One region of the Enterobacter sp. MG-EB028 genome, then DNA from elsewhere that is predicted to be linked to it. Evidence: predicted binding sites of a transcription regulator. Region 1 holds the regulator's gene; each other region holds the start of a gene.
The links. The regulator CRP, encoded in region 1, controls carbon source genes, mostly activating them, when cyclic AMP is high. The targets are predictions, from matches to a motif close to ATGTGANNNNNNTCACAT.
Positions count from the first base shown of each region.

Region 2: the regulator CRP is predicted to act here: its motif matches at 2,659-2,676, upstream of epd (erythrose-4-phosphate dehydrogenase).
Region 3: the regulator CRP is predicted to act here: its motif matches at 1,814-1,831, upstream of aaeR (HTH-type transcriptional activator AaeR).

Region 1 is NZ_CP195079.1:4,416,270-4,422,440, reverse strand. It holds gene ACR42C_RS21095 (YccS/YhfK family putative transporter) at 1-840, opposite strand, end outside; gene crp (cAMP-activated global transcriptional regulator CRP) at 898-1,530, opposite strand; gene ACR42C_RS21085 (OsmC family protein) at 1,842-2,246, shown strand; gene ACR42C_RS21080 (phosphoribulokinase) at 2,313-3,182, opposite strand; gene ACR42C_RS21075 (YheU family protein) at 3,213-3,431, opposite strand; gene ACR42C_RS21070 (hydrolase) at 3,428-4,450, opposite strand; gene mdcA (malonate decarboxylase subunit alpha) at 4,679-6,171, shown strand, end outside.
Region 2 is NZ_CP195079.1:3,954,388-3,960,558, reverse strand. It holds gene loiP (metalloprotease LoiP) at 1-266, opposite strand, end outside; gene tkt (transketolase) at 538-2,529, shown strand; gene epd (erythrose-4-phosphate dehydrogenase) at 2,871-3,890, shown strand; gene pgk (phosphoglycerate kinase) at 3,940-5,103, shown strand; gene fbaA (class II fructose-bisphosphate aldolase) at 5,196-6,171, shown strand, end outside.
Region 3 is NZ_CP195079.1:4,314,461-4,320,631, forward strand. It holds gene aaeB (p-hydroxybenzoic acid efflux pump subunit AaeB) at 1-520, opposite strand, end outside; gene aaeA (p-hydroxybenzoic acid efflux pump subunit AaeA) at 526-1,458, opposite strand; gene aaeX (p-hydroxybenzoic acid efflux pump operon protein AaeX) at 1,466-1,669, opposite strand; gene aaeR (HTH-type transcriptional activator AaeR) at 1,849-2,775, shown strand; gene tldD (metalloprotease TldD) at 2,876-4,321, opposite strand; gene yhdP (AsmA2 domain-containing protein YhdP) at 4,406-6,171, opposite strand, start outside.

The sequences.
Region 1 (6,171 bases):
AGCCAGCACCCGCAGGCGCGCGGAGACGGTCTGCGCGTTCCAGCGAATCACCGCTTCGGCATGGCTGCGCTCAACCAGCTTTTGCACCTCCTGCGGGTGATGAAGGCTAACGGAGATATGCTCCTGAAGGTCCAGCCCCACCTGGAAGGTACGCAGCAGCCGTTTGTACTCGTGGTTCTTGTTTGCGGCGAGCATATGCAGCTGCTGATAGCACTGGCTTATCAAATCCACCACTTTTTGCTGGCGCGTCAGCAGCGGCGGTAAGGATTTTTCCGGATCGGTATGCTGGGTGAGCAGGGTGTATTTGGCTTCGCAGTAATCCGCAAGCTGCACGTAGAGCAGGCTCAGAGATTCTCGCAGCGGCTGCTCTCGCCATAGCCAGAACCAGAACCAGTTAAACAGCCCGTACCACAGCGTGCCGAGGGCGTAGATCAGCAGCGGCTCCCACACGGGCATATTCCCGGCGAGGCTCAGGGTAAAGATGGCCGCAATGAGTGACGCTGGAAGCAGGCGAGCGTGCAGCGAGCTGATTTCCGCCGTGACGCCGAGGGTCATCGCCAGCACGGTCAGGATCAGTGGCAGGGGAATATCGCGAGCCAGTAACAGCTGCACCGCGAGGCTACAGCCTGCAAACAGGCAGCCCCCGATAATCAGGCGTTTGAAAAAGCGCTTATGCGGCGTGTCCAGACCGGCGATGTTGCAGCAGGCGGGCACGAGGGAAAACAGCAGGCCCTGCTGAAGATGACCCAGGAGCAGGCCCACGGCCACAGGAAGACACAACACCAGCGTTTGTCGCAGTGCGTAGTTAACTTCCGGGTGATAGATCAGCCTGCGCCACATGGGGAAAAGAGACAAAAACGGCGTGACACCTCGCGATGGCACGCCGTTTAAGCAGGATTAACGGGTTCCGTAAACCACGATGGTTTTACCGTGGGCGGAGATCAGGTTTTGATCTTCCAGCATTTTCAGAATACGGCCCACTGTTTCACGGGAGCAACCAACGATCTGACCAATTTCCTGACGGGTAATTTTAATTTGCATGCCGTCCGGGTGGGTCATCGCGTCTGGCTGTTTCGCCAGGTTCAGCAGGGTTTGCGCGATACGGCCGGTCACGTCCAGGAAGGCGAGGTTACCCACTTTCTCTGACGTCACCTGCAGACGGCGCGCCATCTGGGAAGAAAGACGCATCAGGATGTCAGGGTTTACCTGAATCAGCTGACGGAATTTCTTGTAAGAAATTTCAGCCACTTCACATGCTGTCTTTGCACGAACCCAGGCGCTACGTTCCTGGCCTTCTTCAAACAGGCCCAGTTCACCGATAAAATCGCCCTGGTTCAGATAAGAAAGGATCATCTCTTTCCCTTCCTCATCTTTGATCAGCACTGCCACCGAGCCTTTGACGATGTAATACAACGTTTCCGCTTTTTCACCCTGGTGAATCAGCGTGCTCTTCGATGGGTACTTATGAATGTGGCAATGAGACAAGAACCATTCGAGAGTCGGGTCTGTTTGCGGTTTGCCAAGCACCATGCGCTGTTATCCTCTGTTATAAGCTGTCACCAGAGTCATCAGATGCATCCGGACTCTGGGGTTGCAATCGAATTCTTACCCATACCCTGGGAAGTCGGCTGTCGTAACGTTTCGCAGCCAGTAAAGTTTGATGTCCTCTGCATACATGTGTAACGTCAATGTATTACTGTAGCATCCTGAGTGTTTTAGCATAGCTTTCGCCGCGTGTCTCCTGGTGTCTCGCTTCAGCATGATGCAGGTCGCCTTCCATTGCGAGAAATGTAACGCACGCGTAATCTGTCACCAAAAATGCAACGTTGGAGTTAATGAATATGCAAGCGCGCGTGAAGTGGGTTGAAGGTTTAACGTTCCTGGGGGAGTCCGCGTCAGGACACCAGATTTTGATGGATGGTAACTCCGGCGATAAAGCGCCGAGCCCAATGGAAATGGTGCTGATGGCGGCAGGTGGATGCAGTGCGATTGACGTGGTGTCGATTCTGCAAAAAGGTCGTCATGACGTAACGGATTGCGAGGTTAAACTCACCTCAGAACGTCGCGAAGAGGCGCCACGCCTGTTCACCCACATAAATCTGCACTTTGTTGTCACCGGGAAAGCGCTGAAAGACGCGGCGGTTTCACGCGCGGTGGACCTGTCTGCGGAGAAGTACTGCTCTGTGGCGCTAATGCTGGAGAAAGCGGTAAAAATTACGCATTCGTATGAAGTGATTGAGGTGTGATTCACGGGGCATCGTGCGTGTTGATGCCCTCACCCTAACCCTCTCCCACGGGGAGAGGGAACATCTTTACGCGATCTGCTTCCCTTCCATCAACCGCTGAACCAGCGGCGTCATGATGAGCTCCATTGCCAGCCCCATTTTTCCACCCGGCACCACTAACGTATTCATGTGCGAAATAAACGAGCCCTGCAGCATCGCCAGCAGCCAGGGGTAATCAATGCCTTCAAGATTGCGGAAGTGGATCACCACAAAGCTCTCGTCCAGCGACGGGATGCTTTTCGCCGCGAACGGATTGGAGGTGTCCACCGTCGGCACGCGCTGGAAGTTAATGTGGGTGCGGGAGAACTGTGGCGTGAGGTAATTGATGTAGTCTTCCATGGAGCGCACCACGGAGTCCATCACCGCCTCGCGCGAATGGCCGCGCTCGCTCATGTCACGCGTTAGCTTCTGGATCCACTCCAGGTTAACGATAGGGACCACCCCGACCAGAAGATCCACGTGGCGCGCCACGTCGTGCTGAGGCGTAACCACGCCGCCGTGCAATCCTTCATAAAATAATACATCGGTGGGTTCCGGCAGCGGTTGCCAGGGGGTAAAGGTGCCCGGTACCTGGTTCCAGGGTACGGCTTCATCGTAGGTGTGAAGATACTTGCGGGACTGCCCGGTACCGCTCTGCCCGTATTCGCGGAAGGTTTGCTCCAGCAGACCGAAATCATTGGCTTCCGGGCCGAAGTAGCTGATGTGTTTACCCAGATCGCGCGCCTTGCGGATCGCCATGTCCATCTCCGGGCGCGTATAGCGGTGAAAGCTGTCGCCTTCGACCTCCGCCGAACGGAGATTCAGCTGGGCGAAAATCTTGCGAAAAGCGAGGCTGGTGGTGGTGGTTCCCGCACCACTCGACCCCGTAACGGCAATAATGGGATGTCTGGCAGACATAGCAACTCCCTGACTGAAAAGGTTGGAAGATCAGCCGTGAAACGCGTTGCGGGGCATGATATTGACCGTCTCATGCAGTTCTGACCACACCAGCACCACGTCGCCGCTTTTCAGCTGGCGTTTAACATCGTTGACCTTTTGCTCAAGCGAACGCTCATGTTCACCATAATCGGTGCCTTCGCGTAATACAAAGCTTTCAATCAGATTATCGAGCGTTTCGGGAGCCAGATCTTGCCAGGGAATGATCATTTTGCACCGTCCAGGTAAGGAGTAAGCCAGTCAGGAATACGCGCCTCCAGCCACATTTTCGGGCGGCGCAGCGTGCCGCCGATAAACCCAACGTGGCCGCCATGTTCAGTTAACTGATAGTGAACGTTGTCGGGCAGGAATTCCTGCGCGGGGATCGAGTGGTGATCCATAAACGGGTCATCCTTGGCGTGAATGATCAGCGTCGGCTGCGTGATTTTGCTGAGCAGCGGCATGGCGCTGCACTGACGATAATAGTCAATTGCATCGGCGAAGCCGTGGATTTTCGCAGTGATCAGATCGTCGAACTCGCGAATACGACGCACCTTTTTCAACTGGCGCAGGCTTACCGGCAGGGTATCCGGGTAGGCCTTGAGCTTACGCGCCGCGTTGGCCTTCAGCAGGTTAAGCAGGTAGCGCTGATAGACGCGGGAAAAGCCTTTATCCATATGGTAGCTGCACTGCTCCAGCATAAACGGCGCGGAAACAATCACTGCAGCATTCAGCGGTACGCTGTCGCCCTCTTTGGCCAGCAGGCAGGCGAGCATATTTCCGCCCAGCGAATAGCCCACGGCGGCCGTTGGCACGGTGCCAAAGTTGTCCCGCAGCCAGTGTAAGAACCACGTTCCGTCTTCGGTTTCACCCGAGTGATAAATGCGTTTCTGCCGGTTCGGCTCGCCGCTACAGCCGCGAAAATGCATCACCACGCCGAGCCAGCCGCGCGCTTTTGCTGCCTCAATTAACCCATGTGCATACGGGCTGTGCAGGCTCCCCTCGAGACCGTGAAAGACCACCAGACGAGGCTTATGACGCGCCTGTTCCGGCGCTTCGCTCCAGGCGAGATCCAGAAAATCACCGTCTGGCAGGTCAAGCCGCTGCCAGTGCGGAGTGAACTGAACCTTGCGGCGGATCAGCCGCGGCAGCATGGTCTGCAAATGGGGATTGGCCACGCCGCGCAGGGGCACGAACTCGGTGCTGTCTTCGGCCGCAATGTCGAAGTCTGATGGAATGATTTGGGTCATAAGCGCGATGCTGATTCTTGTCGGAAATTTACGATACTTTCCGAATTGTACCCCGTTTAGCCTGGATTTCCGAACCAGGAACTGATCCCGATCACAAATATTTACCTTGATTATTACTCTCAGGCTAATGATTCCGCCCTACGCTTAATTGATGCCTTTCTCGTCAGAGCGCAGACTTTACTCAACGTTAAGCAAATCAGAATGATGTGCTGAATCAGGAGGTTAATAATGTTATCTGGGCAAACACCCGCGCGGCAATGGAACACACGACGCAGCGAGAAAGCGCGTCGACTGGCGTCCGTACCGGTGCAGGGGAAAGTACTGCCAACCGGCGATATTGTCGGCATGCTGGAAAAACTGATCGCACCGGGCGACAAAGTCGTACTGGAGGGCAACAACCAGAAGCAGGCGGATTTTCTGTCCCGCTCGCTTGCCGAAGTGAACCCGCAAATCGTCCACGACCTGCATATGATCATGCCGAGCGTTGGCCGCAGCGAGCATCTGGATATCTTTGAAAAAGGCATCGCCCGCAAGCTGGACTTCTCCTTCTCCGGGACACAAAGCCTGCGGATCTCCCAGTTGCTGGAAGATGGTCAGCTCGAAATCGGCGCGATCCATACCTACATCGAACTGTACTCACGCCTCTATGTCGACCTTTCGCCCAACGTGGCGCTGATTGCCGGTTTTAAAGCGGACCGCAAAGGCAACCTCTACACCGGGGCGAGTACCGAAGATACCCCGGCGCTGGTGGAAGCCGCCGCGTTCCACGACGGTATCGTCATCGCACAGGTGAACGAGCTGGTGGACGAAGAGTGCGATCTGCCGCGCGTAGATATTCCAGGCTCCTGGATTGACTACGTGGTCGTTGCAGACAAGCCGTTCTTCATCGAACCGCTGTTCACCCGCGACCCGCGCCTGATTAAACAGGAACATATTCTGATGGCGATGATGGCCATCAAAGGCATCTACGCGGAGCATCAGGTGCAGTCCCTGAACCACGGTATCGGTTTTAACACTGCGGCGATTGAGCTGCTGCTGCCTACCTACGGCGAACAGCTCGGTCTGAAGGGCAAAATCTGTAAGCACTGGACGCTGAATCCACATCCGACGCTGATTCCGGCCATTGAAAGCGGCTGGGTCGAAAGCGTGCACTGCTTCGGCGGCGAGCTGGGGATGGAAGAGTACATCCGCGCCCGTCCGGACGTGTTCTTTACCGGTGCCGACGGCTCCATGCGTTCCAACCGCGCCTTCTGCCAGCTGGCAGGCCAGTACGCGGTGGATATGTTCATCGGCTCTACGCTGCAGGTTGACGGTTACGCCAACTCCTCAACCGTGACTCGCGGTCGTCTTTCTGGCTTCGGTGGTGCGCCAAACATGGGCCATGACCCGCATGGTCGCCGCCACGCCACGCCGGCCTGGCTGAACATGATCACCGAGCCTGACCCAATGCAGCGCGGTAAAAAACTCGTCGTGCAGATGGTGGAAACCTTCCAGGCGGGCGTGAAGCCAACCTTCGTGGAAAAACTCGATGCCGTAGACGTGGCGAAAGCCTCCGGCATGCCGCTGGCACCGGTGATGATTTACGGCGATGACGTGACGCACGTGCTGACGGAAGAGGGGATTGCCTACCTCTATCGGGCGAAAGATCTGGAAGAGCGTCGGGCCATGGTTGCCGCCGTCGCGGGGATCACCGATATCGGCCTGGGTGTGGACGCCAGGCG
Region 2 (6,171 bases), 460 kb from region 1:
ACCGGCTGGCCGTTGATGTTATCGCCGAGCGCGGAAGCAATCTTATTCAGACGCTGTGTGTAGGTACTGTCAGCCGGCGCAAGCGTGGCTTTTCCGTCCATATCTTTACAGGCCTGATCGCTCAGCGCTTTAACCTGCGCGTCACTCAGGGAGTAGGCCTGAAAGGCTTCTGCACCTGAGGTCATCAGACCGTTAGAGTCCATATTCTGACAGCCGCTCAGCATGAGCGTTGTACCCAGGGCCAGCACTATTGCACGCATTTTCATGAAGTTGCTTCCGTACTCGTTAATCTGAATAAAATCCGAAAAGTGCACCCGCAACGAAGCCGGGGCGGGGTAAGTATAAGGAATATCTACAGGCGCGGGCGAGCAGATTGCGCAACATGCGAGCATGATCCAGAGATTTCTTAAGCTGCAAAAGAATGGTCCATGTACATGCCCTGCGGCTTGGGTTACATTGTTGGCACTTTTTTCCGGCGTAGCCCAAAACGCGCTGTCGTCAAGGGCATGGCCTTTAACAGTCCGATCTGGAGTTAAAATGTCCTCACGTAAAGAGCTTGCTAATGCTATTCGTGCGCTGAGCATGGACGCAGTACAGAAAGCCAAGTCCGGCCACCCGGGTGCCCCTATGGGTATGGCTGATATCGCCGAAGTCCTGTGGCGTGATTTCCTTAACCACAACCCGCAGAACCCGGCATGGGCTGACCGCGACCGTTTCGTGCTGTCTAACGGCCACGGCTCTATGCTGATCTACAGCCTGCTGCACCTCACCGGCTACGATCTACCTATCGAAGAGCTGAAAAACTTCCGTCAGCTGCACTCCAAAACTCCAGGTCACCCGGAAGTGGGCTACACCGCTGGTGTAGAAACCACCACCGGCCCGCTGGGTCAGGGTATTGCTAACGCTGTGGGTATGGCGATTGCTGAGAAGACCCTGGCGGCGCAGTTCAACCGTCCTGGCCATGACATCGTGGACCACTTCACCTACGCCTTCCTGGGCGACGGCTGCATGATGGAAGGCATTTCTCACGAAGTATGCTCCCTGGCCGGTACCCTGAAGCTGGGTAAACTGGTTGCGTTCTATGACGACAACGGCATCTCCATCGACGGTCACGTTGAAGGCTGGTTCACTGACGACACTGCAGCACGTTTCGAAGCTTACGGCTGGCACGTTGTGCGTGGCGTTGATGGCCACGATGCTGACTCGATTAAACGTGCAGTAGAAGAAGCGCGCGCAGTGACCGACAAACCGTCCCTGCTGATGTGCAAAACCATCATCGGCTTCGGTTCTCCGAACAAAGCGGGCACCCATGACTCCCACGGCGCACCGCTGGGTGACGCGGAAATCGCACTGACCCGTGAGCAGCTTGGCTGGAAATACCCTGCATTCGAAATCCCGTCTGAGATCTATGCCCAGTGGGATGCAAAAGAAGTGGGCCAGGCGAAAGAAGCGGCCTGGAACGAGAAGTTCGCTGCCTATGCGAAAGCGTTCCCACAGGAAGCGGCTGAATTCACCCGTCGTATGAAAGGCGATATGCCGTCTGACTTCGACGCGAAAGCCAACGAATTCATCGCTAAGCTGCAGGCGAATCCGTCTAAAATCGCGAGCCGTAAAGCGTCTCAGAATGCGATTGAAGCGTTCGGTCCTCTGCTGCCTGAATTCCTCGGTGGCTCCGCTGACCTGGCGCCATCTAACCTGACCCTGTGGTCTGGTTCTAAGCCAATCAACGAAGATACTGCCGGTAACTACATCCATTACGGTGTACGTGAATTTGGTATGACCGCTATCGCGAACGGTATCTCCCTGCACGGTGGTTTCCTGCCGTACACCTCTACCTTCCTGATGTTTGTGGAATATGCACGTAACGCCGTGCGTATGGCCGCGCTGATGAAACAACGTCAGGTGATGGTCTACACCCACGACTCCATCGGTCTGGGCGAAGATGGCCCAACTCACCAGCCGGTAGAGCAGGTAGCTTCTCTGCGCGTGACCCCGAACATGAGCACATGGCGTCCATGTGACCAGGTTGAATCCGCGGTAGCGTGGAAATACGGCGTTGAGCGTCAGGACGGTCCAACCGCGCTGATCCTCTCCCGTCAGAACCTGGCGCAGCAGGAACGCACGCCAGAGCAGCTGGCGAACATCGCGCGCGGTGGTTACGTGCTGAAAGATTGCGCGGGCCAGCCACAGCTGATCTTCATCGCCACCGGTTCTGAAGTTGAACTGGCTGTTGCTGCGTGGGAAAAACTGACTGCCGAAGGCGTGAAAGCGCGCGTGGTCTCCATGCCGTCTACCGACGCGTTCGACAAGCAGGATGCCGCTTACCGCGAATCCGTACTGCCTAAAGCGGTTTCCGCTCGCGTGGCAGTGGAAGCGGGTATCGCTGACTACTGGTTCAAATACGTGGGCCTGAACGGCGCTATCGTCGGTATGACCACCTTCGGTGAGTCTGCTCCGGCAGAGCAGCTGTTCGAAGAGTTCGGCTTCACCGTTGAGAACGTTGTCGCTAAGGCGAAAGAACTGCTGTAATCGCTTGTACGGTGCGGGCTGATGCCCTCACCCCGACCCTCTCCCACGGGGAGAGGGTGCAAACACTAAAAACGGTAACCTTTCGGTTACCGTTTTGCTTTTCCCTCGGCGTAAATTATTCCACCAAAAATGTGACGCAAGTCATATAGCTCGCTTATTCATCTGGACAGACATTCCTTTTATTCCTCGATTCGCTTATTCTTGCTGAAGCGTTTCAGTCGATTAAATGTTCGACAATTGACCAATCAATCGCAGTTTGTGATAGCAAGGATTCCCCTTCGGGCGTAGCTGGATTACTCTTTCAGCCACCTCAAACTCAGGGATAGCTTTGCAGGAGATCTATGACCGTACGCGTAGCGATTAATGGCTTCGGTCGCATCGGGCGCAACGTGGTTCGTGCTTTATATGAATCCGGGCGTCGTGCGGAAATCACCGTGGTGGCAATCAACGAACTGGCGGATGCTGCGGGCATGGCGCATTTGTTGAAATATGACACCAGCCACGGCCGCTTTGCCTGGGATGTTCGCCAGGAAAGAGAGCAGCTGTTTGTCGGTGACGACGCGATTCGCGTACTGCATGAGAGCAGTATTGCAGGACTACCCTGGCGGGAACTGGGCGTGGATGTGGTGCTCGACTGCACCGGTGTTTACGGTAACCGCGAACACGGCGAAGCGCATCTGGCCGCTGGCGCAAAAAAAGTCCTGTTTTCTCATCCCGGCAGTAACGATCTCGACGCGACCGTCGTGTTTGGCGTCAACCAGCATGAGCTGAAGGCTGAACACCTCATCGTTTCCAACGCCTCCTGCACCACCAACTGCATTATTCCGGTCATCAAACTGTTAGACGATGCGTACGGCATTGAATCCGGCACCGTGACCACGATTCACTCCGCCATGCACGATCAGCAAGTTATCGACGCTTACCATCCGGATTTACGACGCACGCGCGCGGCGAGCCAGTCAATCATTCCGGTGGACACAAAGCTGGCGGCAGGGATCACCCGAATTTTCCCGCAGTTTAATGACCGTTTTGAAGCGATTGCCGTGCGTGTCCCGACAATTAACGTGACGGCAATTGACCTCAGCGTGACGGTGAAAAAACCGGTAAAAGCCTGCGAAGTCAACCTGTTGCTGCAAAAAGCGGCACAGGGAGCATTTCATGGTATAGTTGACTATACGGAATTACCGTTGGTCTCAGTAGATTTTAACCACGACCCGCACAGTGCCATCGTCGATGGCACGCAGACGCGAGTCAGTGGCGCACACCTTATCAAGACGCTGGTCTGGTGTGATAACGAATGGGGCTTTGCTAACCGGATGCTCGACACTACGTTAGCAATGGCCGCTCAAGGTTTCAGGTAAGACGCATCGTGCGTCTGCAAAACTTTAAGAATCAACGAGAGGATTCACCATGTCTGTAATTAAGATGACCGATCTGGATCTGGCTGGTAAACGCGTTTTCATCCGTGCCGATCTGAACGTACCGGTTAAAGATGGCAAAGTGACCAGCGACGCGCGTATCCGTGCATCTCTACCAACCATCGAGCTGGCTCTGAAGCAGGGCGCTAAAGTGATGGTCACCTCCCACCTGGGCCGTCCAACCGAAGGCGAGTACAACGAAGAGTTCTCTCTGCTGCCAGTTGTTAATTACCTGAAAGACAAACTGTCCAACCCAGTTCGCCTGGTGAAAGATTATCTGGACGGCGTTGAAGTGGCTGCCGGTGAACTGGTAGTTCTGGAAAACGTTCGCTTCAACAAAGGCGAGAAGAAAGACGACGAAACCCTGTCCAAAAAATACGCTGCACTGTGCGACGTATTCGTGATGGATGCGTTCGGCACAGCTCACCGTGCGCAGGCGTCTACCCACGGTATCGGTAAATTCGCAGACGTAGCGTGCGCCGGTCCTCTGCTGGCCGACGAACTGGAAGCGCTGGGTAAAGCGCTGAAAGAGCCTGCTCGTCCAATGGTGGCTATCGTTGGTGGTTCTAAAGTTTCTACCAAACTGACCGTTCTGGATTCCCTGTCTAAAATCGCTGACCAGCTGATCGTCGGCGGTGGTATTGCGAACACCTTCGTTGCTGCTCAGGGCCACAACGTGGGTAAATCCCTGTACGAAGCAGACCTGGTTGACGAAGCCAAACGCCTGCTGGGTACCTGTGATATCCCGGTTCCAACTGACGTTCGCGTGGCGACCGAGTTCTCCGAAACCGCTACCGCGACCCTGAAATCTGTAAACGACATCAAAGATGAAGAGCAGATTCTGGACCTGGGCGACGTTTCTGCACAGAAACTGGCTGAAATCCTTAAAAACGCAAAAACTATCCTGTGGAACGGTCCTGTTGGCGTGTTCGAATTCCCGAACTTCCGCAAAGGTACCGAAATCGTTGCTAACGCTATCGCAGACAGCGAAGCGTTCTCTATCGCAGGCGGTGGTGACACCCTGGCAGCAATCGACCTGTTCGGTATCGCTGACAAAATCTCCTACATCTCCACTGGTGGCGGCGCATTCCTCGAATTCGTGGAAGGCAAAGTACTGCCAGCAGTAGCAATGCTCGAAGAGCGCGCTAAGAAGTAAGCCATTCAAGGGCAGGGAAACCTGCCCAATTTTCAGCGCGCTTCTAAGAGCTCGCACCTTTTCTAACGGCCGAAGATACAGGACTAAGCAACATGTCTAAAATTTTTGATTTCGTAAAACCTGGCGTTATCACTGGTGATGACGTACAGAAAGTGTTCCAGGTAGCTAAAGAAAACAACTTCGCTCTGCCAGCAGTTAACTGCGTAGGTACCGACTCCATCAACGCCGTACTGGAAACTGCTGCTAAAGTTAAAGCGCCAGTTATCGTTCAGTTCTCTAATGGTGGCGCTGCGTTCATCGCAGGTAAAGGCGTGAAAACTGACATTCCTCAGGGTGCTGCAATCCTGGGCGCTATCTCTGGTGCGCACCACGTACACCAGATGGCTGAACACTACGGTGTTCCGGTTATCCTGCACACTGACCACTGCGCGAAGAAACTGCTGCCGTGGATCGACGGTCTGCTGGACGCGGGTGAAAAACACTTCGCGGCAACCGGTAAGCCACTGTTCTCTTCTCACATGATCGACCTGTCTGAAGAGTCACTGCACGAAAACATCGAAATCTGCTCTAAATACCTGGCGCGCATGGCCAAAATGGACATGACCCTGGAAATTGAACTGGGTTGCACCGGCGGTGAAGAAGACGGCGTGGACAACAGCCACATGGACGCTTCTGCACTGTACACCCAGCCAGAAGACGTTGATTACGCTTACACCGAGCTGAGCAAAATCAGCCCACGCTTCACCATCGCAGCGTCCTTCGGCAACGTCCATGGCGTTTACAAACCAGGTAACGTGGTTCTGACTCCAACCATCCTGCGTGACTCTCAGGAATACGTTTCCAAAAAACACAACCTGCCGCACAACAGCCTGAACTTCGTCTTCCACGGCGGTTCCGGTTCTTCTGCTCAGGAAATCAAAGACTCCGTAAGCTACGGCGTAGTGAAAATGAACATCGATACCGACACCCAGTGGGCAACATGGGACGGTATCCTGCAGTACTACAAAACCAACGAAGCTTACCTGCAGGGCCAGCTGGGCAACCCGAAAGGCGAAGACCAGCCGAACA
Region 3 (6,171 bases), 100 kb from region 1:
GCTTGATCGAGCGCGGGGAGAAAAGCAGGTCAGCCACGATCGCGCAGACAATACCAATCACAATCTCGCTGCAGCGCTCCACGGCAAACTGCGGCGCGAGCAAGGGTTCGGACTGGATCGTGATAACAATAATTAACGCGGTATAGCCCGCCAGCCCCCAGGCGTAGGAGTTCTCCACTTTTACCAGAGACGAAATCCAGGTGCAGAAACCCGCCCAGATACAGCACACCATGAGCATCAGCAGCGGCGTGCGGATCATCAGAATAATAATGGTCAGCGCCGCGAAACAGCCGATAAAGGTTCCGATGATACGCAGCATCCCGCGATAGCGGATCGCACCAGAGTAGGGCTCCCCGCCCGCGGCGAAGGCAGGGCCCGCCGCAACAATCGCGGCGGTGAGCACCGCCCAGCGAGGGGTTTCAAGCTGGAAATGGAAGCCGACAAACAGCGCCAGCACAATGGCGCACGCCAGCTTCACGGCGAAGCGAATGTGCTGGCTGGCGATGGAAAAGATACCCATGGCGATTAACCAAACTCGCGCAGGCGGTGGGCAATTTTACGGAAGAGCGAATCCTGGCTGGCATCCCGATCTTTTTCGCCGGTGATCACCACCGTCGCGGTAGTGCCCGCTGGCCACAGGTTGCCCTGCTGTTCGTCCAGATGAATACGTACTGGCACGCGCTGTGCCAGACGCACCCACTCCAGGTTGGAGTCCACCGTCGCCATCCCTTTGGCATCGTTAGAGCTGCTGGAGTTGGTTACCCCTGCGGCAACGCTGTCGACCGTGCCCTTAAAGACGCGGTTGCTGCCAAGCGGCGTGACTTCAGCCCGGTAACCCGGACGTACCCCCTCCAGCTTGGTCTCTTCCATATAGGCGAGCACGTAGAAGGAGTTCTGCTTAACCAGCGCCACGGCGGTTGAGCCGCGGGTAATGAACTCCCCGGCATAAACGTTGAGGTTGGTCACCCAGCCATCGGCTGGCGCGCGGATCACGGTACGCTCCAGGTCGAGCTTCGCCAGATCGCGCGTTGCCTGCGCTTTCGCCAGCTGGTGCAGCACGGTTTGCAGCACGTTGTTGGACTGGTCTATCTCTTCGCGGGACATGGCCTGTACGCCCAGCTGGTTACGACGACCCGCCTCGCGGCGTTTCTCCGCGGCCAGCGCCTGGTAATAGGCCACGTCGGCTTCCGCTTCCTCCAGCGCTTTCTGGTAGCGAGGCTGGTCGATGGTGAACAGGACCTGATCTTTTTTCACGAGCTGGTTATCGTGAACGTTGACCGCCGTGATAAGACCGGCCACGTCAGGGGCTATTGCCACCACGTCGGCGCTGAAGCGTGCATCACGCGTCCACGGTGATTCGGTGTAGTAGACCCAGGCACGGAAAATAGCGATGAAGGCGAGGATAACCAGCGCCATTGTGATGGCAGTGCGGGAGATTTTTCTTGTTAGCGTTTTCACATCAACCTCAGACAAACATGCGCGATATCAGGTAAAACAGGCAGCAATACAGCGCGGTATTGAACAATGCAGGGTGCCAGACAAAATCGTAGATCCCGGTAGGGACCAGCACCTTGCGCACCAGCCAGAAGATCGCCAGTGATAAAAGAAGCTCGAAAAATATCGGTGGGAACGACAGACCGAACACCACGATAACGGGAAACAGACTCATGTTAACCTTGATAAGAGAGAGTGCAGGCTTCAGAATTTTTTAGCGCACGCCACCGCAGGAGAGCAAGAAACGCCGGGCGAGAATGGCGCAGCCGTTATGTAATTAATAATATATTAACGTAACTGTTATGCTGTTATCTATAATATGTGATCTAAATCACTTTTAAGCCAGAGTGAACAATGGAACGTTTAAAACGCATGTCGGTCTTTGCCAAAGTGGTTGAACTGGGCTCGTTTACCGCCGCAGCACGCCAGCTTCAGATGAGCGTCTCATCCATCAACCAGACGGTGTCCAAACTGGAAGATGAGCTTCAGGTTAAGCTGCTCAACCGCAGTACCCGCAGCATTGGGCTGACGGAAGCGGGTAAAATTTACTATCAGGGCTGCCGACGCATGATGCATGAAGTGCAGGATGTTCATGAGCAGCTCTATGCCTTCAACAACACCCCCATCGGCACGCTGCGCATCGGGTGTTCTTCAACTATGGCACAAAATGTTCTCGCTGCCATGACGGCAGACATGCTGAAGGAGTATCCAGGCTTAACGGTAAATCTGGTGACGGGCATTCCCGCGCCGGACCTGATTGCCGACGGGCTGGACGTGGTGATCCGCGTCGGCGCGTTGCAGGATTCCAGCCTGTTCTCGCGCAGGCTGGGCAGCATGCCGATGGTCGTCTGCGCCTCGAAAAGCTATCTGGCGCAGTACGGCGTTCCGGAGAAACCCGCCGATCTCACCAACCACTCGTGGCTGGAGTACAGCGTGCGGCCCGATAATGAATTTGAGCTGATTGCCCCGGAAGGGATCTCTACCAAACTGCTGCCGGAAGGACGGTTTGTCACTAACGATCCAATGACCATTTCGCGCTGGCTGGTGGCCGGTGCCGGGATCGCCTACGTGCCGTTAATGTGGGTGATCAACGAGATCAACAGCGGCGTGCTGGAGATCCTCTTCCCGCGCTACCAGTCCGATCCGCGTCCGGTGTACGCCCTGTATACCGAAAAAGACAAACTCCCGCTCAAGGTACAGGTGTGTATTAATTATCTGACCGAGTATTTTGTGGACGTGGCGGAGCTGTTTCAGGGGATGCGGGGAAGAAGAAAAGAATAGGTCTTTCCCCTCACCCTAACCCTCTCCCCAACGGGGAGAGGGGACTGCTCCGTGCGGTCTTTTCTCCCCGTTGGGGAGAGAGCCGGGGTGAGGGGGGAAATTACGCCGTGCCGCCCACCGTCAGGTTGTCCACTTTCAGCGTTGGCTGGCCCACGCCAACCGGCAGGCTCTGGCCCTCTTTACCGCAGACGCCCACGCCGTTATCCAGCTTCAGATCGTTGCCGACCATGGAGATCTGCTGCATGGCTTCAATACCGGAGCCAATCAGCGTCGCACCTTTGACCGCTTTGGTCACTTTTCCTTTCTCGATCAGATACGCTTCTGACGTGGAGAAAACAAACTTACCGGAGGTGATGTCCACCTGGCCGCCGCCAAAGTTTGGCGCAAAGATACCGTAGTCCACGGATTCGATAATCTCCTGCGGTGTGGATTTGCCCGGCAACATGTAGGTGTTGGTCATGCGCGGCATCGGCAGGTGCGCGTAGGATTCACGACGGCCGTTACCCGTTGGCGCTACGCCCATCAGGCGCGCGTTGAGTTTGTCCTGCATATAGCCTTTCAGCACGCCGTTTTCGATCAGCACGTTGTACTGGCCTGGCGTCCCTTCATCGTCGATAGCCACCGAGCCGCGACGATCGCGCATGGTACCATCATCCACCACGGTGCAAAGCTCAGAGGAGACGAGCTGCCCGATCTGGCCGCTGAACACGGACGTTCCGCGACGGTTAAAATCGCCTTCCAGACCGTGGCCCACCGCCTCGTGCAGCAGCACGCCCGGCCAGCCTGCGCCCAGCACCACCGGGAATGTTCCGGCTGGCGCCGCGACGGCATTCAAGTTCACCAGCGCCATGCGCACGGCTTCTTTTGCCCACGCGTCAGCGCGCGCTTCGCCGTCAACGTCGCCCAGGAACCAGTCATAGCCGAAACGACCGCCGCCGCCGCTTGAGCCGCGCTCGCGTTTGCCGTCGTCATCGACCTGCACGCTGATTGAAAGACGCACCAGCGGACGCACATCGGCCGCCAACGTACCGTCCGTTGCCGCCACCAGAATCAGTTCATACACACCACTCAGGCTGGCGGAGACTTCCTGCACGCGTTTGTCGGCGGCACGCGCCACTTTGTCCACGCGGCGCAGAATGTCCAGCTTCTCTTCACGGCTCATGCTCTGCAGCGGATCGATGCTGGTATAGAGCGCAGAGTGCTGCACTTCACCCAGAGTTTTCACGCGACCATCGCCGGCATCGCGCACAATGGTACGCGCGGCCTGCGCGCTCTGCTCAAGCGCGGCCAGGCTTATCTGGTCGGCATAGGCAAAACCGGTTTTTTCGCCGCTCACGGCACGCACGCCGACGCCCTGGTCGATGTTGTAAGAGCCATCTTTGATGATGCTGTCTTCTAAAACCCAGGATTCGTGATAGCTCGACTGGAAATAAAGGTCGCCGTAGTCGAGACGGCGTTCGGTCAGTTGACCAAGAATGGAGAACAGGTCCTGATGGCTCAGGCCGTTCGCTGCGAGCAAATGTTCACTTACCAGGTTCAGACTCATCGTATTGCTACTCGTTCGTTGCCGCCCGTGGCGGTATAAAGATCGTATTTATTGAGAGTGAGGCAATTACCTGCCCACGTCAAATCATTGCTGTGCATCTTTGCGCGGCTGGCGCAGCACCTCGTTAATCTGCGGTTTATCGACCGGACCGGTAATGCGATAGCGCAAAATGGAGACCTTGCTCCACAGCGGCCCCAGCACTTTACTGGCGGCAAACACCGCCGCCCCGACAATCGGGTTCACCACAAAGGCCGCCGCCACGCCAACGCTCGCGGAAATTTCCGGCGCCACCACGGCTTCCATATCCAGCTCGCGACGCACGAGGTTGACCGAGCCCTTCATGGCGATATCCGCTTCAAGGCCATCCACCAGCGTGTCGTCCGTGTGCAGAACGCCGTCCTTGATCCACGCCGTACTTCTGATGGAATCGTAGTAGAAGCCTTCGCTGAAGGTGTCGCTAAAATCAAAGCGCAGCTTGCGCAGCAGCGCATCAAAACTCAGCAGGCGCAGGATCTGTCCGGCGCGCCCCGTGCTCACGTCGGCGATTTCGCCTTTGCCAAAGTGTGTTTTCAGAATGCCGTTCAGTGACGCTTCGTCTGGCTTCCAGGGGGCATCACGCCAGTGAAGATCGTAATTGATGTTAAATGACGAACCGCGCAGCGGCGTGCTGATGCCAAAGAAGTTGGCTGCCGCATCCAGCTTGTTGCCTTTAATGTCACCCTTCAGGGACGTTCGCTGCTCGCCCGGGTTATTCACCCATTCCCCGCCCGCCGTCATGCGGCCAAAGCCGGTGTCGATCAATCCGCCGGAGAGCTTGAGCGTATTCCCCTGGATGGCAAAATCACCGTCGATACGGCCGTACTTTTGCCCCCACAGCCAGCACTCCGCGCAGCGCAGCTGCACATCGGGCCAGCCGCTAAAATCGACGCGGGAAGTATTACTCAGCGGCGAGGCATTCGCCGGTTTATCTTTACCCGCGGCGGCCGGGTTGTAATAGAGATAGCGAATCGCTGCCTGCCACGGCGCGTTGTTGCGCATGGTCAGCGTGCCGTTGATCTCCCGGCCCTGTGCCTCCACTTTTGAGCCGTTAGCGGTTGGCTGAGAGACAATGCTCAGGTTGTTCCACTGCTGTCCGCCCAGCATCAGCGACGGCGTGCGTACGGTAATGGTCTGCGGGAACTGGGCGGCCTCATCAACGTTTTGCCCAACGCCTTTCTGGAACAGCGCCAGCCACTCCGCGCCGTCCATCGACGGGAGGTTCAGCTCAACGCCCGCATGCTCAGGCAACGGCGGCGTGGTTTTGCTGTCCGTCGTCCAGATGGCTTTGTCGAGGGTGAGCTTGCGGTTAAGCAGCCAGCGGCTGTTGAAGTGGTTTGTTCCGCCCGCGCTTCCGGTCAGCGCGAAGCTGTCCAGATTGCCATCCACGTTAAGCTTCACCGGCAGCGACTGTCCGGCCTGTTTATCCAGCGGCGCAGGCAGTTGGCTTCGAATATTCTTCAGGTCACCCGTAATGTCGACCTTATACTGTGCCCCCGCATGATAAGGCAGATCGATGGCCACTTTGCCTTGCCAGGCGACCGCACCCGCCACTGACGCCTCAATCGGCTTCGGCAGGACCTCCATACGCGACGGCTGCCAGTTGCCGTCCAGATTGACGGCCACCTGATAAGCCTTTTGCCCCTCGGCTGTCGAGAAGTCGATATTCACGGGCTGATTAAACCAGCTGGCGGTAAGCGGCTCGCTTTTCAAATTACCGTTCACAAAGCTGAACTGTCCGCTGAGGTTTTTGAGGGTGCTATCAAGCGGTTTAATGTACAGGCTGTTGTTCTTCAGCCGGACGTCACCTTTGG